DNA from 3 places in the Bacillus sp. MUM 13 genome. Region 2 is predicted to be linked to each of the others. Evidence: a T-box and tRNA genes for the amino acid it is inferred to sense, from the RefSeq annotation. Region 2 holds a T-box; the other regions hold tRNA genes.

Evidence for each region. The T-box of region 2 lies ahead of serS (serine--tRNA ligase). A T-box ahead of a tRNA ligase gene usually reads a tRNA of that ligase, here a tRNA-Ser.
Region 1: it has a tRNA-Ser gene. The T-box ahead of serS (serine--tRNA ligase) is inferred to sense a tRNA for this amino acid. The anticodon was not compared.
Region 3: it has a tRNA-Ser gene. The T-box ahead of serS (serine--tRNA ligase) is inferred to sense a tRNA for this amino acid. The anticodon was not compared.

The regions. Positions count from the first base shown of each region.
Region 1 covers NZ_MLYQ01000048.1:3,790-12,359, reverse strand. The annotation lists tRNA gene BIV59_RS13760 (tRNA-Met) at 1-54, shown strand, start outside; tRNA gene BIV59_RS13755 (tRNA-Ile) at 63-139, shown strand; tRNA gene BIV59_RS13750 (tRNA-Ser) at 150-242, shown strand; tRNA gene BIV59_RS13745 (tRNA-Met) at 281-354, shown strand; tRNA gene BIV59_RS13740 (tRNA-Asp) at 361-436, shown strand; tRNA gene BIV59_RS13735 (tRNA-Phe) at 479-554, shown strand; tRNA gene BIV59_RS13730 (tRNA-His) at 579-654, shown strand; tRNA gene BIV59_RS13725 (tRNA-Gly) at 661-734, shown strand; tRNA gene BIV59_RS13720 (tRNA-Ile) at 740-816, shown strand; tRNA gene BIV59_RS13715 (tRNA-Asn) at 818-892, shown strand; tRNA gene BIV59_RS13710 (tRNA-Ser) at 894-984, shown strand; tRNA gene BIV59_RS13705 (tRNA-Glu) at 987-1,058, shown strand; gene BIV59_RS13700 (TraR/DksA C4-type zinc finger protein) at 1,491-2,237, opposite strand; gene BIV59_RS13695 (1,4-dihydroxy-2-naphthoate polyprenyltransferase) at 2,589-3,524, opposite strand; gene BIV59_RS13690 (isochorismate synthase) at 3,802-5,220, shown strand; gene menD (2-succinyl-5-enolpyruvyl-6-hydroxy-3-cyclohexene-1-carboxylic-acid synthase) at 5,213-6,970, shown strand; gene menH (2-succinyl-6-hydroxy-2,4-cyclohexadiene-1-carboxylate synthase) at 6,973-7,767, shown strand; gene menB (1,4-dihydroxy-2-naphthoyl-CoA synthase) at 7,788-8,570, shown strand, end outside.
Region 2 covers NZ_MLYQ01000127.1:7,438-13,709, forward strand. The annotation lists gene serS (serine--tRNA ligase) at 20-1,297, opposite strand; T-box leader at 1,363-1,584, opposite strand; gene BIV59_RS21145 (serine hydrolase) at 1,671-3,002, opposite strand; gene guaB (IMP dehydrogenase) at 3,183-4,646, opposite strand; gene BIV59_RS21155 (YaaC family protein) at 4,875-5,846, shown strand.
Region 3 covers NZ_MLYQ01000047.1:5-8,574, forward strand. The annotation lists tRNA gene BIV59_RS13380 (tRNA-Gly) at 20-93, opposite strand; tRNA gene BIV59_RS13385 (tRNA-Pro) at 115-191, opposite strand; tRNA gene BIV59_RS13390 (tRNA-Arg) at 197-273, opposite strand; tRNA gene BIV59_RS13395 (tRNA-Leu) at 300-385, opposite strand; tRNA gene BIV59_RS13400 (tRNA-Leu) at 437-521, opposite strand; tRNA gene BIV59_RS13405 (tRNA-Lys) at 535-610, opposite strand; tRNA gene BIV59_RS13410 (tRNA-Gln) at 619-693, opposite strand; tRNA gene BIV59_RS13415 (tRNA-Asp) at 770-845, opposite strand; tRNA gene BIV59_RS13420 (tRNA-Glu) at 879-950, opposite strand; tRNA gene BIV59_RS13425 (tRNA-Ser) at 972-1,062, opposite strand; tRNA gene BIV59_RS13430 (tRNA-Asn) at 1,069-1,143, opposite strand; gene BIV59_RS13435 (SprT family protein) at 1,293-1,754, opposite strand; gene cmpA (cortex morphogenetic protein CmpA) at 1,860-1,979, shown strand; gene BIV59_RS13440 (Tex family protein) at 2,034-4,220, opposite strand; gene BIV59_RS13445 (SpoIIE family protein phosphatase) at 4,649-5,257, opposite strand; gene sigB (RNA polymerase sigma factor SigB) at 5,254-6,045, opposite strand; gene rsbW (anti-sigma B factor RsbW) at 6,023-6,496, opposite strand; gene BIV59_RS13460 (anti-sigma factor antagonist) at 6,493-6,825, opposite strand; gene BIV59_RS13465 (PP2C family protein-serine/threonine phosphatase) at 6,897-7,907, opposite strand; gene BIV59_RS13470 (anti-sigma regulatory factor) at 7,920-8,321, opposite strand; gene BIV59_RS13475 (STAS domain-containing protein) at 8,326-8,570, opposite strand, start outside.

The sequences.
Region 1 (8,570 bases), on a different contig from region 2:
AGCGTACGGTTCATACCCGTGAGGTCGGGGGTTCGATCCCCTCTGCCGCTACCAAAATATAAGGACCTTTAGCTCAGCTGGTTAGAGCAGACGGCTCATAACCGTCCGGTCGTAGGTTCGAGTCCTACAAGGTCCACCATCTTCAATATGGAGGAATACCCAAGTCTGGCTGAAGGGATCGGTCTTGAAAACCGACAGGGGTGTCAAAGCCCGCGGGGGTTCGAATCCCTCTTCCTCCTCCATTTTTTATTAATAACAGCATATGAAGCATTCTTATTGTCGCGGGGTGGAGCAGTCTGGTAGCTCGTCGGGCTCATAACCCGAAGGTCGCAGGTTCAAATCCTGTCCCCGCAATCATTAGGTCCCGTGGTGTAGCGGTTAACATGCCTGCCTGTCACGCAGGAGATCGCGGGTTCGATTCCCGTCGGGACCGCCATTTTTTACTGGATTAAATAATATGTCATACATATTACCAATTGGCTCGGTAGCTCAGTCGGTAGAGCAAAGGACTGAAAATCCTTGTGTCGGCGGTTCGATTCCGTCCCGAGCCACCATTTTATATTAATTAAATAACTGTGGCGGGTGTGGCGAAGTGGTTAACGCATCGGATTGTGGTTCCGACATTCGTGGGTTCGATTCCCATCATCCGCCCCATATATCGCGGGTGTAGTTTAGTGGTAAAACCTCAGCCTTCCAAGCTGATGTCGAGGGTTCGATTCCCTCTACCCGCTCCAAATGTGGGCCTATAGCTCAGCTGGTTAGAGCGCACGCCTGATAAGCGTGAGGTCGATGGTTCGAGTCCATTTAGGCCCACCATTCCGCAGTAGCTCAGTGGTAGAGCATTCGGCTGTTAACCGAACGGTCGTAGGTTCGAGTCCTACCTGCGGAGCCATGGGGAAGTACTCAAGAGGCTGAAGAGGCGCCCCTGCTAAGGGTGTAGGTCGCGTAAGCGGCGCGAGGGTTCAAATCCCTCCTTCTCCGCCACCGGCCCATTGGTCAAGCGGTTAAGACACCGCCCTTTCACGGCGGTAACACGGGTTCGAATCCCGTATGGGTCATATTAAAAGATGTATACATTCACTGTATACATCTTTTTTTCATTTACTGTATGCTTACGTCCGGAATATAGACAGGCCAGATTCCATTTATCTTAAATGGGTGTCTGGCCTATTTTTTGCTTTTATAATAAATGCTCAGATTCCACATTTTGAAACCAAATGTAATTGTCCAGTCATTAAACACTAATGAACCTCAGATACCTAAGGCTGAGAAAACCGCCCGTGCACTGCAGAAATAGGGCTGGAGGTATACAAAGTCTATGTCTATCTCTATGCCTATTTTAGCAGCCTTTTAAGAGGGGATTTAATAGCTGTACGAGATGCAGGATAAAATGCGGAATGAATCAAAAAAATGGGCTGACTAGTATGCGCGGATTGCAATTCATAATAAAGGGGGTGACAACATAAGTCATCACCCCCTTTATTATATGGTTATTTTTCATCTACATAGCTGTCCTTCCGTTTATATGGAATGTCTCCCAGCTGAGATTCCATATTCTCATCGTCCAGTCTTTGTTCATATTTTTCTTCCCTTTTTGTGGGATACACTTTTTTATTTTTGCCCTCTATATCATTTCCTAGAAACCCTTCGTATTCCTCGGTAAAGCCGTTTGTTTCGTCTTCTTCTTTATATAAAGAATCAAAATTTTCGTTATCACCTGTAAAATCCGAAGGTGTTTCAGATGTTCCGAAGCGTGCTACTTCGCCAAAGCTGTCTTCCTTTTCATTTGCATTGCCTCTATGCCTGTTTTCAAAGCTGTCTCCTTTAGAAGGAATCAGCAGATCTTCCTCTGCAGGACGGTCTGAAGCGGTATGCTGTTCAGGTGTATGCTCTACACAATATAATGTGGAAGGCACTGCCTCTAAGCGTTCATAAGGTATTTCCGTACCGCATGTTTTACATATGCCGTATGTTCCTTCACTGATTGCGGAGAGTGCAGCATTAACTTTTTCAATTTCAGTCTCAGCATGGCTGTCCAGTGCTTTTTCCCTCTCAATTTCAAATAGCTCTGTGCCCAGATCACCAGGGTGGTTGTCATATGAAGATAGTTCTCCTACAGATTCTTTTTCGCTTTTATCTAAAACTGTTTCATGATCATTTTCAACTCTTTGTTCAAGCTGCTCTTTTAGTGTAAGCAGTTCATTTTTTAATGAGTTAATTTGCTCTTTTGTAGCCATAGATTATCCGCTCCTTAATAGTTGGTCGAACATATTTTTTTGAGTGTAAGTTTTAAATACCCGAATTTTAAGCATTGGAAACAAGGAAAGTTTTATGCAATTGATGTCATTTAATATAATGAAAACTCCCTGAGGTGCTTTATCTCTTTTTATAAGGCTCTTTTCTTATAAATAGCCTGGTTGATTGGAGCGTATGGAGCGTACATCCTGGAGCGGAAATCAGCCCTTGTTCCCTACAACAAAGTTACGAATACAGCCTTTTGCAAAAATGGGTATAACAAGGGCCTGTCTATGGCCCTCAAAGTGTACAAGAAAAATCCCCATGCATGTGCACGGGGACAGGGATTGAGTTTATAGAAAGTAGCTTATAAATAAACCGGCAGATAATAATAAGCCGAATATCGTGTTTGTTTGGGCAGTTGCTATCATGGCAGGAACCATTTCTTTAGCAATGGTTTTGCCCATGAATCCTTTAATGGCTTTAACAGCTTTAGGCACACTTAGGATGACAAGCAAAAGCCACGGTGAAACGATTCCGGCTGCACAAAGTCCGATTACCCAAAGATAAGAGAATGTGAACATAATGCCCATAAATGTGATGGATCTTTTTTGACCCATTAATATAGCAAGTGTTTTTCGTCCGTTTGCTTTATCACCATCATGATCGCGTATGTTATTGGCGAAATTAATCAGTCCGACCAATATGCCGCTTGGGATAGCGACCAGTACCGTCATTTTTGAAACGGTTCCTGTTTGGATGTAAAAGGATATTAATATGATTAAGAATCCCATGAATAACCCTGACATCAGCTCCCCAAACGGAGTGGATGATATGGGAAGCGGTCCGCCGGTGTATAAATAGCCTACTGCCATGCAGACAAGCCCTACTGCAGCAATCCACCAGGATGACACAGCGCAAATATAGATGCCTAAAAGCAAGGCAATTCCGTATAAGGCAAGGGCAAGATTCAGGATAAATTGCGGGCTCATGCCGTGGCGCACGATGCCTCCGCCGATACCGACTGATTTCTCATTATCGAGCCCTCTTTTAAAATCATAGTACTCATTAAATAAATTAGTCGCACTTTGGATAAGTAATGAGGCAATCAGCATTGCAGCGAACAGCAGTACATTAACACGTTCTGTCTGCAAGGCAAGTGCTGTGCCTATTAAGACGGGCACAAATCCAGCTGTCAATGTATGGGGACGAATTAATTCCCACCAGATCTTCCAGCTTCGCTTTTCAGGCCGGATAGCCCCGGGATTATGATGATCTTTATTTTGCATAATTTCTCTCCTAGTTTTGATTTATGAATAACCCCCGATATAAGGCGCTATAAAAAATGGCATACAGGTTAAGTGTAGGAAAACATCCTGCAGGTGTCAATGCAAACGAACAAATTTCCCGCTGATAAAGAATTTTAGTTCTGCATTTGAGGAAGAATATATTAATAAGGAATAAAGCAGTCGGAAAGGCTATGAAAAAGGTGGAATAATTGACAGGGAGACAAATTGAGGTGTATCTTTAAATAGGTTTGAAACGCTTTTAAAATGTACATTCGGGGTGATTTTTTTGGCTATCTCACAGCAGTCTGAACTTCTTTTTGGATTAACTGAGGCCTTAAAAAAGGCACAGGAAACTAACCAAAATGTGCTGTTCAGCGAAGTAAAAAAAATAGATGTTATCAACCCCCTTTCATTTTATCAAGCTGGAAGAGAACGGTATGCAGGTGAACGCTTCTTTTGGCAGGATCCTGCCAAAGAAACTGCCATTATTGGTTTAGGTAAAGCTGAAAAACTTCAGGGTGCGGCTAATGCTGCACGCTTTAAGGATATCGAGTCCAGATGGTCAGACCTGCTGAGCAATGCTGTTAAGATCGGAACAGCGGATGCTCCTGCGACTGGCCCTTTGCTGTTTGGAGGTTTTTCATTTGATTACCAGAAAAGCAGCTCTATGCTATGGGATCAATTCGGGGATCATTTACTGTATATTCCTGCCTTTATGCTGAGTATTTGTGAAGGGGAAGCCTACTTAACCGCCAATCTTATCTGTTCGCCAGAAGATAGTGCAGATCATTTTATTGATTTGATAAATGAACGGGAAAAATATATTTATGAAAGTTTGGGCCGCGGCAGCTTATCTGGCAATGAACTTCTTTCACAAACAGAGATCCAGCCGGAAGAATGGAAGAAAACAGTGGCCGAAGCTGTAGAGGAACTTAAAGAAACAGATTTGGATAAAATTGTGCTGGCCAGAGAGATGCGCCTGGTTTTTCAGGATGCGATTTTTTCTGAAGCCATACTGGAAAGGCTTATGGCAGAACAGACTGCAAGCTTTATATTCAGCTTGGAGTCGGGAAGTGACTGCTTCATAGGTGCTACTCCTGAGAGGCTGATCAAGAAAAGAAAGGGCCAGCTTTATTCAGCATGCCTTGCCGGAACAATTGCCAGAGGTAAAACAGAAGAAGAGGACGAGCTTCTAGGGGCTGAGCTTCTTTGTGATCAGAAAAATCTAATTGAACATCAATATGTTGTATCCATGATTTCTAAAGCAATAAATTCGGTATGCGACAGGGTATACATACCTGAAAAGCCTGAGCTTATGAAAATAAGGCATATCCAGCATTTGTATACGCCAGTCACAGGTGAATGCGACCCTGCTGTATCGGTTTTTTCGGTGATTGATAAGCTTCATCCGACACCGGCACTAGGCGGGCTGCCAAAGGAAAAAGCGGTCACCAGAATCAGGGAAATCGAGCTGCTCGAGCGGGGATTGTATGCTGGACCGATCGGCTGGGCTGATTCTTATGGAAATGGCGAATTTGCGGTGGGAATACGATCTGGATTAATTCAGGGAAATGAAGCGTCTCTTTTTGCAGGATGCGGAGTAGTAGAGGATTCTTCACCGGAAAGCGAATATCAGGAAACATCCATTAAATTTAACCCGATGTTAAGCGCATTAGGAGGAAACCTTCATGAATGACCGTGAAGCACTGACAGCATATGCTGCTGCTTTTGTTGATGAATTAGCACAAAATCATGTGAAACACGCTGTAGTGAGCCCGGGATCCAGATCAACACCGCTTGCAATGCTGCTTGTCGAACATCCGGATATTACCGTGCATATTAATGTCGATGAAAGATCGGCAGGCTTTTTTGCTCTGGGCCTCGCAAAAGCCCTTAATGAGCCAGTTGCAATGCTGTGCACATCAGGTACGGCGACAGCCAATTATTATCCGGCGATTATAGAAGCCTATTATTCAAGAGTTCCGCTGATTGTTTTAACAGCGGATCGTCCCCATGAGCTGCGAAGCGTGGGAGCCCCGCAGGCCATCGACCAAATCAATTTATACGGCAAGCATGTGAAATGGTTCGTAGAAATGGCTTTGCCAGAGAATACAGATCAAATGGTTAAGTACGCAAGGAATGTTTCTGCCCGCGCTATAGCCGAGGCAGCAAATGAGCCGTCTGGTCCCGTTCATTTAAACTTTCCGCTGCGTGAGCCGCTTGTACCTGATCTTTCGATGGCAAAAGAGCAATGGGAGGGCGAGGAAGAACGCGAAGCAGCCGTTATGATAGACAGCGGGGCGCTTGCACTTTCGCCAGGACAGGTGGATAGGATTGCACAGGTATTTAACGAATCAGAATCAGGGATCATCATTTGCGGTGAATTAAAGCATGAAACAACTAAGGATGCTATCCTTTCACTTGCAGGCAAACTTGGTTTTCCCGTATTTGCAGATCCGTTGTCACAGCTTAGAAGCGGGGACCATAGCAAAGAGCTGATTGTGGATACATATGATACCTTTTTGCGTTTTGGTGAAATCTCGGAAAACTGCAAGCCTGATCTTATTTTGCGGTTTGGAGCCATGCCTGTTTCAAAACCGCTTTTGCAATTTATAAAAAAACAAACAAGCGCAAGGCATATGGTTGTGGACGGCGGAGCAGGCTGGAGAGAGCCTGCGGGCATGGCTACAGATATGATTTACTGCGATGAAGTTTCCTTTTGCCATGATATGCTGCGGAGAATTGATGAAAAAGAAGACCGGAATTTTCTTGAATCCATGGTATCACTGAATGAAAAAGTCAGAAATGCGCTTTTGGCAATAGGAGATGACCATGAGCTTAATGAAGGAAAGCTGTTCTTGCTTTTAAGTGATCTCCTCCCTGAGCATTCCACTTTATTTGTCGGAAACAGCATGCCTATCCGGGACTTGGATACATTCTTTTTTAACAATTCAAAAGGAATAAGGACACTTGCAAATCGGGGTGCCAACGGAATTGACGGTGTCGTATCAACTGCTATCGGCGTAAGTACAGTATCGCAAAACACAGTTCTGGCTATAGGTGATTTAAGCTTTTTCCATGATATGAACGGGCTCCTTGCAGCTAAGCTTCAAAAACAAAACATAACAGTGCTGCTGATTAATAACGATGGAGGAGGAATCTTTTCGTTTCTCCCTCAATCCAGTGAAAAAGAAAATTTTGAAGTTTTATTCGGCACTCCGCATGGATTGGATTTCTCCCATGCTGCCCAATTATATGGAGCTAATTATGCAAAGGCTGAGAGTTGGGATCATTTTTCAACAAGTCTTACAGAATCTTTTAATATACCGGGTTTGAAAATTATCGAAGTTCCTACATTAAGGGAAACCAATGTCTTAAAGCATCGGGATTTGTGGAATTTTGTTTCCCAGGAAATAAAGAATGCCAAACTAGGGGAGAACTCTTGAGGATTTCCTGTCAGGATGTCGAATACCATGTTGAGGTAGCGGGAGAGGGAGAGCCTCTTTTGCTTCTGCATGGATTTACAGGCAATCTTGACAGCTGGAACTTTCTTATTCCCCTTCTCCGTTCAAAATGCAAGCTGATACTTGTCGACATCATTGGCCATGGAGAAACAGATTCACCTGAAGATTCCGATCGCTATGAAATAAAAAAGGCGGCAGGTGATTTAAAGGAGATTCTTGACCAGCTGAATGCAGAAAAAGTAAGTGTTCTGGGCTATTCTATGGGGGGGCGGCTTGCATTAAGTTTTGCTGCACTCTATCCGGAACGAATTAATAAGCTGATACTTGAAAGTGCGTCTCCAGGACTCAAAGAGGATACGGAAAGAACAAAAAGAGTCATGGCAGACAAGAAATTGTCTCAAATGATTTTGAATGAGGGATTAGAGCGTTTTGTGGACTATTGGGAGAACATCCCTTTGTTTACTACCCAAAAAAGCCTGCCGGAAGCTGTACAGCAGGAGATCCGGATTCAAAGGCTTTCTAATAGAGCCATTGGACTTGCAAACAGCTTGACTGGGATGGGAACAGGTGCACAGCCCTCCTGGTGGGAAAAGCTTGGCATGTTCGATTTTCCGGTATTGCTGCTGGCTGGTGAGCTTGATGAAAAATTCTGCAGAATTGCATTTTCCATGAAAAAACACATGAAACATTGCGAAGTGAAAATAATAAATGATGCAGGACATGCAATTCATGTGGAACAAGAGAAAAAGTTTGGTAAAATAATAAGTGAGTATTTATAAAGGAGGAGAAAAGTTTGGCAATCAATTGGGTTTCACAGCGTGAGTATGAAGATATTTTTTATGAAGTGTATAATGGCATTGCTAAGATTTCAATTAATCGTCCAGAGGTACATAATGCCTTCCGCCCAAAAACGGTTATGGAATTGATTGATGCTTTTTCAAGAGCACGCGACAATTCAGAAGTTGGCGTTATTATCCTGACAGGAACGGGAGGAAAGGCATTCTGTTCTGGAGGAGACCAAAAAGTCCGCGGCCATGGAGGATATGTGGGAGAGGATGAAATTCCGCGCTTGAACGTCCTTGATCTTCAGCGTCTGATCCGCGTTATTCCGAAGCCTGTTATCGCAATGGTAGCTGGTTATGCAATCGGCGGAGGACATGTCCTTCATATTGTATGTGATTTAACGATTGCAGCTGATAATGCCGTATTTGGACAAACAGGACCTAAAGTCGGAAGCTTTGATGCTGGATATGGTTCCGGTTATCTGGCACGCATCGTAGGCCACAAGAAAGCACGCGAGATTTGGTATTTATGCCGCCAATACAGCGCGCAGGAAGCCTTGGATATGGGCTTGGTGAATACGGTTGTTCCTTTAGAGCAATTAGAGGAAGAAACGGTTCAATGGTGTAAGGAAATGCTTGAGAAGAGCCCTACTGCACTTCGTTTCCTGAAAGCTGGCTTCAATGCAGATACAGACGGCCTCGCTGGAATCCAGCAATTTGCCGGTGATGCAACATTGCTTTATTACACTACAGATGAAGCAAAAGAAGGACGCGATGCATTTAAGGAAAAACGCAGCCCT
Region 2 (6,272 bases):
GAAAGTCCTTTTACTTAGTTTATGGCTTGATCACTTCAGCACCGCGCATATATGGGCGCAGTACTTCTGGAATGACGACACTTCCGTCTTCCTGCTGATAATTCTCAAGGATAGCAGCAACTGTACGGCCGATGGCCAATCCAGATCCATTTACCGTATGGACATGCTCCGGTTTCGCATTAACATCGCGGCGGAATCGGATATTTGCACGTCTTGCCTGGAAAGCCTCAAAATTTGAACAAGAAGAAATTTCACGATATATGCCATAGCTTGGAATCCAAACTTCAATATCGTACTTTTTAGCCGCTGTGAAGCCTAGATCAGCTGTACACATGCTTAGCACACGATATGGAAGCCCAAGCAGCTGAAGGACCTTTTCTGCGTGTCCTGTAAGGTTCTCAAGCTCCTGATAAGAATCTTCCGGCTTTACAAACTTTACGAGTTCAACTTTATTGAATTGATGCTGGCGGATCAGCCCGCGTGTATCCCTTCCAGCAGATCCTGCCTCAGAGCGGAAGCAAGCGCTATAGGCAGCATAGCTGATAGGCAATGCATCAGCAGCAAGAATTTCATCGCGGTGATAGTTCGTTACTGGCACCTCGGCTGTAGGCACAAGGAAATAATCTTCACTTTCAATACGGAATGCATCTTCCTCAAACTTAGGAAGCTGGCCGGTACCTGTCATGCTGGCCCGATTTACAATAAACGGAGGCATCATTTCTTCATACCCATGTTCCTCTGTATGCAAATCAAGCATAAAGCTGATCAATGCGCGCTCAAGTCTTGCTCCAAGACCCTTATAAAAAACAAAACGGCTTCCCGTGACTTTTGCTCCTCTTTCAAAATCAAGGATGTCTAATTCATCAGCAAGATCCCAGTGCGGCTTGGGCTCATAGCTGAAATTTGGAATGTCTCCCCACTTTTTTATTTCAACGTTATCATCTTCTGTTTCCCCAACCGGCACACTTTCATGAGGAATATTCGGTATAGATAAAAGCAATTTATCCAGCTGCTCTTCCACTGTGCGAAGCTTTTCATCTAATTCCTTGATTTTGTCGCCAACCTCCCGCATTTCTGCAATCAGCTGGTCGGCATCCTTCTTTTCCCGCTTCAATGCAGCAACCTGCTGGGAAACTTCATTACGGCGGCTTTTCAGCTGTTCAGTTTCCACCAGTAAAGAACGGCGGCTGACATCAAGCTCCTCAAACTTACCAAAGTCTGTCATGTCTTCCCCGCGGAACTGCAGGGCACGTTTCACTTGTTCAAAATTATTGCGCAAATATTTTACATCCAGCATTGCTTATTCCTCCTTAAATTTCATCCATGACATTGACGAAAAACGCAAAAAACTCCCGTCCCTATAAAAGGGACGAGAGTTAACCCGCGTTGCCACCCTAGTTAAAAGCAGATTCCTGCCTTTCACTCAGTTAGATAACGGCTAATGCCGAAAGTAATTACTGACCCGCATGGGGGTTCCTTACTTTACTCGAGGATGGATCCCCAAAATCCTTTCACCGGTTCACACCAGCCACCGGCTCTCTTTTAGAAAGTAATTTTGGTACTATTTCCTGTCATGGTTTTAAAATATAAAATGTTTTCCATAATGTACTATAATTTTTCAACAGATGCAACCATTTTATGCAGATTGCTTACATTTTGATTAGGAGCGGTCAGAACCAGCCTTTTACCGCAGAAGAAGCACTATCCCATACATCAGCGAAAAATCCTCCGATTGCATGCATAGATAGAGCGAACCAGTTTGCTTTTTCTACTGTTTCGGCAGCCACAACATCAGACCTTACATACTTGTCTCCGTCTTTATTAAGGAAACCATAATCAGAGCCATCTTTTTTCTTGACAGTCAAATATCCAATTTTCTCGCCTTTTTTAATAGGTGCAGTTAATTCGCCATCTTTATTCAGCTTGCTTTTGTCGATCACAAGCTGCGGTGTATAATTTTTCTCTTCACCATTGTTTTTGACGACTAAATCAATGGCACTCTTTGACTTGATTTTAACGGAATCTTCTTTTCCTTTTGCTACAGGCAATGTTTTTTTGCCTTTAACCACATAATTCGCAGGAAGGATTTGTGTTTTTTTGAAGCTATCGTAAGCGTAATTCATCAGCTTGGCAGCATCTACAAAACGCTGTGCTTTTGATGTTGATTTCATAACAATGGTAATGTAACGCTGGCCATTTCGTTTCACCGTGCCAGCAAATGCATATCCAGCGAAATCCGTCGAGCCTGTTTTCAGGCCGTCTACTCCATCATAATGATAAATCAGGCCAGGAAGCATCCAGTTAAAATTAGGATATGTCTTTCCATCACGGAACTTCAGTTTTGATATGCTCGCATAATCCAATGCCTGCGGATGGTCCTTCAAAAGGCGGTAAGCAAGAAGGCCGACGTCTTTCGCAGTCATGACATTTTCATCATTCGCATCACCGGTCGGGAAGTGTCCAAGCAAGTCTTTATTGCTTAGTCCAGTAGCATTCACAAATTTAAAATGCTTTAATCCAAGCTCTTTTCCCTTTTTATTCATAAGGGGAATGAAATTAGTCTCACTGCCTGCAATCTTCTCAGTCAAAGCAACAGTAGCTGCATTTCCTGAGTAAATAGCCATTGCTTCATAAAGCTCTTTCACTTTGTATTCCTCACCTTGCGTCAGGCCTACATTTGAAAGATTAGGAGCTTTAGATAAGTTATGTACATATTCGTTGATTTTCACAGGTGTGTCCCAGCTGATTTTCTTATCTTCAATGGCATCAAGAACCAGGTACTCTGTCATCATTTTTGACATAGAGGCGATACCCATTACTTTATTAGCATTTTTTTCATATATAATTTTCCCTGTTTTGGCATCTACGATCAGTGCTGCATCTGCCTTTAAGCCCAGGTTATCTTCTGCAGCTTTTGCAGTACGGGGATTGTAGGAGAATTGGGACGCAACAAGAACAAATAACAGTGTAAAAACCAGTGATATCTGGGTGATTCTTTTCAATTTCTTTTACCTCCAACTTTCATAGCTTCTGTATAGGACGAAGAGAAAAACCTTCGTTGTTTGATTTGCACCTTGTCTAGTTTATCACATGTAATACAAAAAAAATAGACAGAGTAATGGGTCCCTCTGCCTAAAATTTCACGGAAAATTATTCCTTCCAACTAAGGAAAAAGTTAGAATTTACAAGGAGTAGTTTGGTGCTTCCTTCGTTATCTGTACATCATGCGGATGGCTTTCCTTCAGTCCTGCACCAGTCATTCTGATGAACTGAGATCTTTCTCTCAGTGCGTGAAGGTCTCCAGCACCGCAATAGCCCATTCCTGAACGCAATCCGCCAATCAGCTGGTATATAGTCTCTTCCAGAGGTCCCTTATACGGGAGGCGCCCTTCAATTCCTTCAGGCACAAATTTCTTGTTTTCTTCCTGGAAGTATCGGTCTTTAGACCCCTTTTCCATTGCAGCAACAGAACCCATTCCGCGGTACACCTTAAAACGGCGTCCCTGGAAGATTTCTGTTTCGCCGGGACTCTCTGTTACGCCAGCAAGCATACTGCCAAGCATAACTGCATGTCCGCCTGCTGCCAATGCTTTTACGATATCACCGGAGTATTTAATGCCTCCATCAGCAATAATCGTCTTCCCATGCTTGCGGGCCTCTGTGGCACAGTCGTAAATGGCAGTAATTTGAGGTACGCCTACACCTGCAACCACGCGTGTAGTACAAATGGAACCAGGGCCAATGCCAACCTTCACTACATCTGCTCCAGCTTCTATTAGTTCTTTTGTAGCTTCTGCCGTCGCAACATTTCCTGCAATGATTGTTAATTCAGGATAAGCTGCCCTGATTTCCTTAACAGTTTCAATGACCCCAAATGAATGTCCATGCGCTGTATCAACCACAATAGCATCAACATGTGCTTTAACGAGCATTTCTACACGCTTCATTGTATCCTTCGTAATCCCTACAGCTGCACCGGCAAGCAATCTTCCCTGCTTGTCTTTAGCGGAGTTAGGAAATTCAATCACTTTTTCTATATCCTTGATTGTTATCAGACCGTTTAACACGCCATCCTCATCAACCAGCGGGAGTTTTTCAATTTTATATTTCTGCAGGATTTTTTCTGCCTGCTCAAGATTGGTTCCAACAGGGGCAGTAACCAGGTTTTCTGCTGTCATAACCTCGGCAATTTTAATGGAAAAATCAGAAATGAAACGCAGATCACGATTTGTGATAATGCCCACAAGCTTTCTTTCATCCACGTTATTTACAATCGGAACACCTGAAATACGATATTTGCCCATCAGATGCTCTGCATCAAAAACCTGATGTTCAGGAGTGAGGAAAAAGGGATCACTGATTACTCCGCTTTCTGAGCGTTTAACTTTATCAACCATATCAGCTTGTGCCTCAATAGACATATTCTTATGGATAATTCCCAAGCCGCCTTGGCGTGCCATGGAAATAGCCATTTCAGCTTCCGTCACCGTATCCATCCCGGCACTGATAATTGGAAGATTCAATGTTAAATTTTCTGCTAATGAGACCTGGTAGTTCACATCTTTCGGCAAAACCTCTGATTTAGCGGGTACTAACAGCACATCATCAAAAGTTAAACCTTCTTTTGCAAATTTATTTTCCCACATATTTTTCCCCTCCTGCTTAAAAATATTATTTGTAGGTTATCAATTGGACAAAATACTGTCAAGGTAAAGTGGAAATGTTTGATAATTCTATCAATTATGCTTTATTAAAATACAAGCTGATTTTTGTTGATTGAAGTGAGCGCTGGCCAGGCGAATCCAGACCGAGTCTTTCTATCCTGAAATCAACAGGCACGTTTATCACTACTATCAATTTAAGGAGAATATAATATGCAGCCACCCAATCCATCCAGCAACAAATTCATCTATTTCAGTTCAGCATCTTCTACACAGTCTTTTCTTAGGAAATGCTATGAAAGAGAAAATAATCCAGAAGCTGAATTAAAAAGCTTCGAAAACTGCTATCCATTTATGTATTACCTTGAACATGGGCAAACTTACTACAATCAGGCTCAAATCGCTCCTCTATCACTGAAACCTGTTTTGCTTTTCTACGGATTTGTACAGCTGTTAAAGGCCTGCCTGCTCACTTTAGATTCGAACTACCCTGAATCAACCACGGATCTAGCGCACGGAGTGACCACGCGAAAAAGAAAAAAACAGCAATATGAATTTATGTTTGATGAAGTGAAAGTGCAAAAAAACGGATTATTCACAAACATAGCTGAAAAGATGTTCCACATGAAACATCTTGAATCAGAGAAATATACCATGGAGCAGCTGCTAAGAGAAATCCCGGAGCTAAAAGACTGCCATCTTTATTTAGCATCTAAAAAAACATTCCAGGAACTACAATCTGCTGGGGAAGCATTCCACTTGCCAATTGCCATTTTATCAAGCTTTAATATGACAGAAAACCGATTTAAAGGTTATTTGGAATCCAAACTAAACAGCAGCATTAACATATCATCTCATTCATCATCAATCTCTTTATCCGCTGAACAAGGATTGCTGGTGAATCAGGATTCACCCATACACTATCATATGTTTGAAAAAAGCTTCATGCTATCCCTTAACAAAAGCTCCCCCTGTTACCTATTTCCTGAATTGATGATACATTATCTCGTCCTTTATAATCTAAGCATGATTTCAAGGTATGAAACAGAATGGTGGTCAGAACTGTTAAAAACCGCCCCTAACGATGACTATCCATATATTTCGGAGTTTTTGAATATTTCCCAGGACAAAACTCCATTCTTAGTCTTTGAATGGCTGATGAAGGAACGTCTTAAAACGAAATGAAACAGGGAGCAGTAGATGTTAACAGGAGAAAAACTTTAGATAACGTTTTTATGATGAGGTTCGTAAATAGATGGGACTGCGGCACCTGCTTAATCACTATTGTGTGTTCAGCAGGCTACATTGATTAAGCTGGATTTTTCGTGGGGACACGTTTAAAAAAGAGTAATTGCTTAGTTGCCACCATCGTTCACTGCTTGTGATACCCCAAAGAAAGTGTGAGAAAAAATAGTCAACAAGAAAATACCAGCACTTCTTTGATACTTCATTCGATTGGCGGCGTTCTGCTCCCAGGACGTGCTGGCTGCTTCTCCGTTGCACCCTGCGGTTATAGCAGAAGTTCTTTGCTTGCACCTACTGTCATCAGCACTTAGGCTTAGATGCCAAGTCCGAGCTCCTGAACGGCAATAACCAGACGTCGGAACTCTT
Region 3 (8,570 bases), on a different contig from region 2:
GTTTTCAAAGAGCAATAATTGGAGCGGGTGATGAGAATCGAACTCACGACATCAGCTTGGAAGGCTGAGGTTTTACCATTAAACTACACCCGCATATTAAATTCATTGAGGAAATGGTCGGGAAGACAGGATTCGAACCTGCGACCCCTTGGTCCCAAACCAAGTGCTCTACCAAGCTGAGCTACTTCCCGCAATATGGCGCGCCCGAAAGGAGTCGAACCCATAACCTTCTGATCCGTAGTCAGACGCTCTATCCAATTGAGCTACGGGCGCATTTTTAAAATGTTCTATAATAAATTTGGTGCGGCCGAGAGGACTTGAACCTCCACGGGGTTGCCCCCACTAGGCCCTCAACCTAGCGCGTCTGCCATTCCGCCACGACCGCAAAGCAGCAAGAATAAATAAAACAGATTTGACAAATGTGTCAAGATGAATATGGTGCGGGTGAAGGGACTTGAACCCCCACGCCTTGCGGCGCCAGATCCTAAGTCTGGTGCGTCTGCCAATTCCGCCACACCCGCATATTCATATAAATGGTGAGCCATGAAGGATTCGAACCTTCGACCCTCTGATTAAAAGTCAGATGCTCTACCAACTGAGCTAATGGCTCGAAAAAAATGGCTGGGCTAGCTGGATTCGAACCAACGCATGACGGAGTCAAAGTCCGTTGCCTTACCGCTTGGCTATAGCCCAATAAAAATCAGAAGCACAGGATAATATTATAACACACACTCACTATATTATGCAATACTTTTTTTAAAAATAAAAATGGCGGTCCCGACGGGAATCGAACCCGCGATCTCCTGCGTGACAGGCAGGCATGTTAACCGCTACACCACGGGACCATGAATGATAATATTAGAAGACCTTCGTCTTAATGACCCATACGGGATTCGAACCCGTGTTACCGCCGTGAAAGGGCGGTGTCTTAACCGCTTGACCAATGGGCCTTTTATGTAAATAAGTCCGGCTGGCGGAGAAGGAGGGATTTGAACCCTCGCGCCGCTTACGCGACCTACACCCTTAGCAGGGGCGCCTCTTCAGCCTCTTGAGTACTTCCCCAAAAAATGGCTCCGCAGGTAGGACTCGAACCTACGACCGTTCGGTTAACAGCCGAATGCTCTACCACTGAGCTACTGCGGAATAATAAGGTTTTAAGTGCCGCATCAACGTGTTGTTGTTTTGTCGACTCTTTAGATTATATAGACGATTACTCACGAAGTCAACACTATTTTTAATTTTTTTATATTCACTTTAATCGGCAGGACATTCTTACGCTTTCCCCGCTGTTTTCACTCTAAAAACACCAGTCTCCCTTTACATTTGCCGCACACATATCTGGCTGTATCCACCCGTCTTCTGCGTATATAAATCTGCCTGCATTCCAGGCATTCATATTTTAAGATCTTTTTTGGCTTCGCTGCCTTTTTTGCTTCTTCTTCTAAAGGTTTGCAGAATCTCGGTGCACCTACTTTATTTAATAACTCCCTGAAATCCCGGTCGCGGTGCTTATATCCTTTTTTCTCAAGATGAAGATGGTAGTGGCATAATTCATGCTTGATAATCCCGATTAATTCCTCCATGCCTCTTTCTTCAAAATACTTTTTATTAATCTCTATATTATGTGATAACAGCAAGTATCTGCCGCCAGTAGTTTTAAGACGGTGATTAAAAATAGCATTATGCGAAAAAGGTTTATTGAAGTCTTTTTCGGAGATTTCCTCCACGAGCATTTGAAGCTCACGATTATCCAACGCACTCTTCCTTTCTTCTTGTATCGTGACAACCCATTATAACATACACTCTTGTAAGGACTTCTTTTCCTGAAGCCTAAATGAATTATTTAAAGGGGTGTACTCATGCCTAAATGGTTTCAAAACCAAATGCGGAGAGCATTTTATGAAAAAGATTATCAGCAAATTAAGATTCTGAATCAATGCTGGTTTTTTTATACAAATAAAGAAAGCTATCGTTCCTGAGTACAATAAAAAAACCTCCCTCCCAAATATAACGGAAGGAAGGCAGACCTGTTTTTAACTCTTATCGGGACTGAGCATTGTCAGGGCAACTCTTTGTTTTTGCGCATCAACATGATCCACCCAAACAGTGACTACATCCCCTACCGATACCACGTCTAATGGATGCTTGACGAAACGGCTGCTTAGCTTGGAAATGTGCACGAGTCCATCCTGTTTAACGCCAATGTCTACGAACGCGCCAAAATCTACTACATTGCGCACTGTTCCTTGAAGCTCCATACCGGTTTGCAAATCTTCCATCTTAAGCACATCCTGCTTGAGCAGCGGCTTTGGCAAATCATCCCGAGGATCTCTTCCCGGTTTCATTAGTGCATCTATAATGTCCTTTAAGGTAATCTCCCCGATTCCAAGTTCCTCTGATACCTCTTTAATATTAAGAGTGACAAGCACTTTGTTGAGGTCCTCATTCCCCAGATCACCAGAACTATAACCAACCTTATGAAGCAATTGATTCACTGCCTGGTAATTTTCCGGATGAATGGATGTTTGATCAAGCGGTTCATCTCCATTTATTATTCTTAAAAACCCGATGCACTGCTCATACGTCTTGGCTCCGAGCCTCGGAATATTCTTTAGCTCTTTACGGCTTGTAAAGCGCCCTTCTTCGTCGCGTTTCTTTACAATGTTTTGTGCGACTGCTTTGGAAAGCCCTGCTACATATTGCAATAGGGAGGAAGATGCTGTATTAACATTGACGCCTACCTGGTTAACCGCTGTTTCTACTACAAATGATAGCGAGTCAGAAAGTTTTTTCTGCGAAACATCATGCTGATACTGTCCGACCCCCACTGATTTAGGATCAATTTTTACAAGCTCAGCTAAAGGATCCTGAAGTCTTCTGCCGATGGAAACTGCACTTCTTTCTTCTACCTGCAGATCCGGAAACTCCTCACGCGCTATGTCAGAAGCAGAATAAACGCTTGCTCCGGCTTCATTTACAATGATATACGCAATGCCATTTCCTGATTCCTTTAATATTTCCGCGATTAACTGCTCTGTTTCTCTTGATGCAGTGCCATTTCCGATGGCTACTATTTCTACGCTGAATGCTTTTAGCAGTTCTTTAATCTTTTCCTTTGCCGCTTCTTTTTTAGCTGCTGGAGGATGGGGATAAATCACGCTGATATCCATTACTTTACCTGTCTCGTTGATAACCGCCATTTTGCAGCCCGTCCGAAAAGCAGGATCTACAGCAAGAACTGTCTTTCCTTTAAGCGGAGGCTGCAGTAGCAGGTTCCGGAGATTTTCCGAGAAGATATGAATGGCTTGGTTCTCTGCTTTTTCCGTTAGCTCTTTTCTAATTTCCCTTTCAATTGAAGGAAATATCAGCCGTTTGAAGCTGTCTTCTAAAGCTTCTCTGACAAAACCGGCCGCTGTGGAATGGCTGGATTTTATAATTCTTTTTTCCATATAACGAAGGATGGCCTCTCCATCAGGGTGAATGGATATCTTCAAGACATCTTCCTTTTCTCCCCTGTTCAATGCCAATATTCGATGAGGCACAATTTTTTGTACAGGTTCTTCATACTCATAGTACATTTCAAAAACTTTTTTCTCATCCTCGCCATTGTTTTTAACAGCCGAAATCAATCTGCCTTTTTTAAAGGTCTCTTCTCTAATCCATTTCCTTAGAGATGCATCATCCGATATCTGCTCTGCAATAATGTCTTTGGCCCCGTTGATTGCTTCTTCAGGCGCAGTCAGGCCGTTTTCATCCGTAAGGAATTGCGCCGCTTTTTCGTGAACATCCTCGCCCTGCGGGAATTCCATCAGCCAGACAGCAAGCGGCTCTAGCCCGTTTTCCTTTGCTGCAGTTGCTTTTGTCCTTCTTTTCTGCTTATATGGACGGTATAAATCCTCTACTTCCTGAAGCTTCTCAGAAGCCTCAATTCGCTTCTTTAACTCATCTGTTAATTTTCCCTGTTCCTCAATTATCCGGATTACCTCACCCTTTCTCTGGCCAAGCGCCTCCAGATAATTAGAACGTTCCATAATTGAACGGATTTGCACCTCATCAAGAGAACCTGTCATTTCTTTTCTATATCGTGCAATAAAAGGCACTGTATTTCCGTCTTGAAGCATCGCAATAACATTTTGGACCTGATGTGCTTTCAAGGTTAATTCTTTCGCAATTTGTGCGATCAAAGCTTTTTGGGCAGTAATTTCACTTATCAAGAGCATTTCCTCCAAGCATCGTTTATCTTTTCTTCTTTATCCGCATGAACGGGCATGTTTGGCCCTGCATACTGAAGTTTCCCTTACAGCATATCAAATGTAAATCTATGTTGCTAATATGTATGGCATCAATCAATATGGTTTTTCAACAGGAAGACACACTGCTCTCCTGTGATGATTAACGTTCCGATCACTATTGTGCCGAAATCCATATCAATCTTTAAAAGTAAAAAAATAAAAGGATTTTTTCTTAAAAATTATAGATTTTTATTGAGTCCTGTAAAATGCGATTTCCATAAGTGAGGTTGATTGAAGAGAGACTTCTGCTTAGATTAGCGGGAAGGGAGCATCCTACACCGGAAATCAACCCGTTCCATAACACTAGTTTACGAAAACCGCCAAATAAAAAAACAAAAAGCTTACCTTCACTAAAATCATGAAAGTAAGCTTCCCAGGATAAATGTAGTATCATCAGATTCCATTGTATTATTCTGCAGAATGTGATGTGCGTTTTGTTCAAGAGAATAATGCCTCTTCAAAATGGATTTAGCTCCTTGAAGCTGCAAACCATCGGAATGAAGAAGAAACTTGGCATGTGGCTCATATTTATATCTTTGTGTATGATACTTTTGTTTTCTTCCTGATAAATAGCCTGTAACAGGAAGAGGATAAACAAGTTTGTCTGACTGAGGATTATATAGAAAGAAACGAATATTGCCAACAGAGCTATAAACAAATTCTTTCGTGTCATAATAAATCTTCAGAATAGAAACGACAGCTCCCCTTTTGTTTACCAGGGAACTGTTGCAATTCGCCATTAGGGTTTCTACCCCTTTGCTGTGGTTCTTCTTTACTTCTTCAATAACTGCATGGGAAGACTCATATGCAAACTTGCCGCTGCCTAAGCCATCTGCCAGAACACAAAGGAAGTACTCCTTTGTTTGGCAGATAAAATAATCATCTCCGCAATATGGCATATCATCCTTAGAGGACTGAGAGGCGAGCACTTCGATTTCCGTTTCGCGCAGCACTTCTTTAATCATTGGACAAACTCCGTGTTGCTTTCCGCATTTATAGCTTCCTGCAGTTTTTTAATTGCTCTTCTCTGCAGACGGGAAACATGCATTTGAGAAATTCCAAGCTTTTCTCCAGCTTCTTTTTGGCTTAAATTCTCCAAATAGGTGTACTGGATGATTTTCTTTTCTCTTTCACTCAGCACATGAAGTACCTTTTCAAGCACCATACGCTGATTGACCTTTTCAAATCCTTCATCAACATTTCCAAAGATATCAAGCAGGGTAACAGTTCCGCCGTCAGAGTCCGCCTCAATCGAATGATCCACAGACAATGCCTGATAGCTCTTGCCCATCTCCATCGCTTCCAGTATCTCTTCTTCAGGGACATCCAGATGAAGGGCAATTTCCTCGATTCTCGGGGAACGATGAAGCTCTGTAGTCAGTTCTTCAACGGTGACCCTTATCTTCGGACCAAGCTCTTTAATTCTTCTTGGAACATGGACACTCCAGGTTTTATCCCGCAGAAATCTTTTAATTTCACCAATAATTGTAGGAACCGCAAATGCCTCAAAGCTTTTGCCAAATGACTCATCATACCTCCGGATTGCACCAAGCAGCCCAATCATCCCTACCTGAGAAATATCTTCCTGAAAAGACTTTCCCTTGGAATACTTTCGTGCAATGGTTTCAACCAGGCCTTGATAATGCAGCACCAGCTGATTCTGGGCCTCATCATCCTGGTTAAGCTGATAAGCTCTGATCCATTCATTTACTTTTTCCTTTACCGCCGGATTAGGTTGAGAGTGTTTTTGCATCCATCTCCACCTGCTCTCCTTCTAGAAACTTAGTCATAAAGACTGTAACCCCTTCATGCTGGTGAATTTTCACCTCGTCCATCAGGGTTTCAATGAGATAAAGACCAAGGCCTCCTTCTCTCAGGAATTCTACGTTATTTCCTTTTTCATATGGTCCGATGCCTTGGCGCACTTCATCGAAATTGCAGCTCTTTCCATTATCGGAAACCATAACTTCAAGGCGGTCTTCATAAAGGCCAAACCCAATAATTACTTCGCCTTTATCCATTTCCTTATATGCATGCTGCACAGCGTTGGTACATGCCTCACTGGTGGCTATTTTCAAATCTTCAATTTCGTCATAGGAGAATCCCATCCGGCTGGCAATTCCAGAAAGCGTCAAACGAATGACTCCAATGAAATCCGGTTTTGCAGGTATCTTCATTTCGATGTATTCGTATGTCTGACTCATTCTAACCCACCCTCTGCACTACTTTTTATATCAATAATGTCTGCAAGGCCTGTTATGTCGAAAAGACGGCGCAAACGTTCAGATAAGCCAATAAGCCTGAAATTTCCGTCGTGGGCTTTTACGCTTTTAAATAATCCTACAAATACCCCAAGACCTGTACTATCCATATAGGATACTTCGCTAAGATCTATTACCAATGATATTTGATTCTGCTCAGAAAGAGGAAATAAGGATTCTCTAAGCTTCGGAGCAGTATAAGCATCAATTTCGCCTTTAACTTGCACTTCAACCTGCGAATTGTTGTCTTGAACGTCAATATTTATATTCATCTAATTTAACCCACCTCTTCAATCCTTAATTACATGCTATCGCCATATATAAATACCCTGTTTCAGGAGAGTTAAACCTCTCTTTTCATTACAATTAAAGTGAAATCGTCACGCAGCTGGAAATTCTGCATTCGTTCTAGCTGTCTGTATATATTATTTACTATATCCTGTGCTTTTAAATGTATATTTTTTTGTATATATTCAACAAGGGTTTCTCTTTCAATGAATCCCTCGCTCGTGCGGCACTCTGTTACGCCATCTGACAGCAGCACAATCAAATCGCCAGGCTCGACATTTTTCTCATATTGGCGGTAGCTTGTTTTCTTCTCCACGCCCAAAAGGAGTCCTTTTGCTGTGAGATCCGAGAATTCTTTCGTTTCTGCATTATAATAAAATCCCGGTTCATGCCCTGCTGCAGCATAAGAAAATACATGCTTCCTAGGATTGTATAGCCCATAAAACATCGTGATAAACATGCTGGGATCTACGTTGTGCTCCACTACCCGGTTCAAGCTTTCCAGCACGCTGCTCGGAGCATGCCGGTGCTCAGGAAGGCTATCCATTGCATATTTGATCATGGACATGCAAAGTGCAGCAGGTATGCCTTTTCCGATTACATCGGCAATCGCAACACCAATGCACTCATTTTCATCCTGGACAAAATGATAGTAATCACCGCTCATCTGCCTCGCAGGAACGCTGATTGCGCCAATTTCTAGTCCGTCAATAACCGGTATGCTTGTTTCAAGCAATGTATGCTGGACATTGGCCGCAATTTCAATTTCTGATTTCAGTTCCTGCTGCTGATGCCGCAAACTCTGATGCTCTCTGTATGCAATTCCATATCCCATCATAACCTCAAGCAAGAAGTCCATTGAGTTAAGGACCTTTTCGGGTGTATCAGGACAAATTTCCAGAAGAATGCTTTTGTGCAGACTGATGATTTCTTCTGGGGATATCTTAGATTCAATTGTTTTTCTGCTGATCTTCTGCCCTTGATACAACGCTTGTTCCGTTTGGTCTTGCAAATAGGTAGAGAGAGCTTCACGGTACTTTTCTTCCATGTTCTCTCTAAAGTTCATAGTTCCCCCCCCTTAGCGGAGCCATTTGGTTGCACGGATTTCCGTGCCCTTTCCGGGAACGGAATCGATGTCAAACTCATCCATCAGGCGTTTAACACCCGGAAGGCCTGCTCCAAGTCCCCCGGAGGTCGTAAAGCCATCCTCCATCACCTTTCGAATGTCCTGTATTCCAGGACCTTCATCCGCTGCGATGATTTTGAGGCCTGATTTCCCGCTGTCAAAAATCTTTTCTATACATACACTGCCTTGTCCGGCATATAAATATATGTTCCTGGCGAGTTCACTTATTGCTGTAGTGATTCTAGCCTGGTCAACCGTACCAAATCCCAGCTCTTTGGCAACATTTCGCCCAAGCTGGCGAGCCGCTACGATGTCCCATTCATTGATAATTTTCACGCAGGATTGGAACTCCATACATTTAATCCCCCAGTTCCTGTTGTAATTTCTCCAGGCCTTTCTCTAAATCTAGAGCTGTAAGGACATCATCTAGAGTAATGCCTAGTTCAATTAAAGTAATCGCAACAGCCGGCTGGATCCCGGTAATTACAACTTTTGCTCCCATCAGCTTAGACATGCTGAAAACATCGCCTAAAACCTTGGCAATAAAAGAATCAATGAAATCAATGGAGGTAATATCAATAACAACGCCATTTGCGCTTGTTT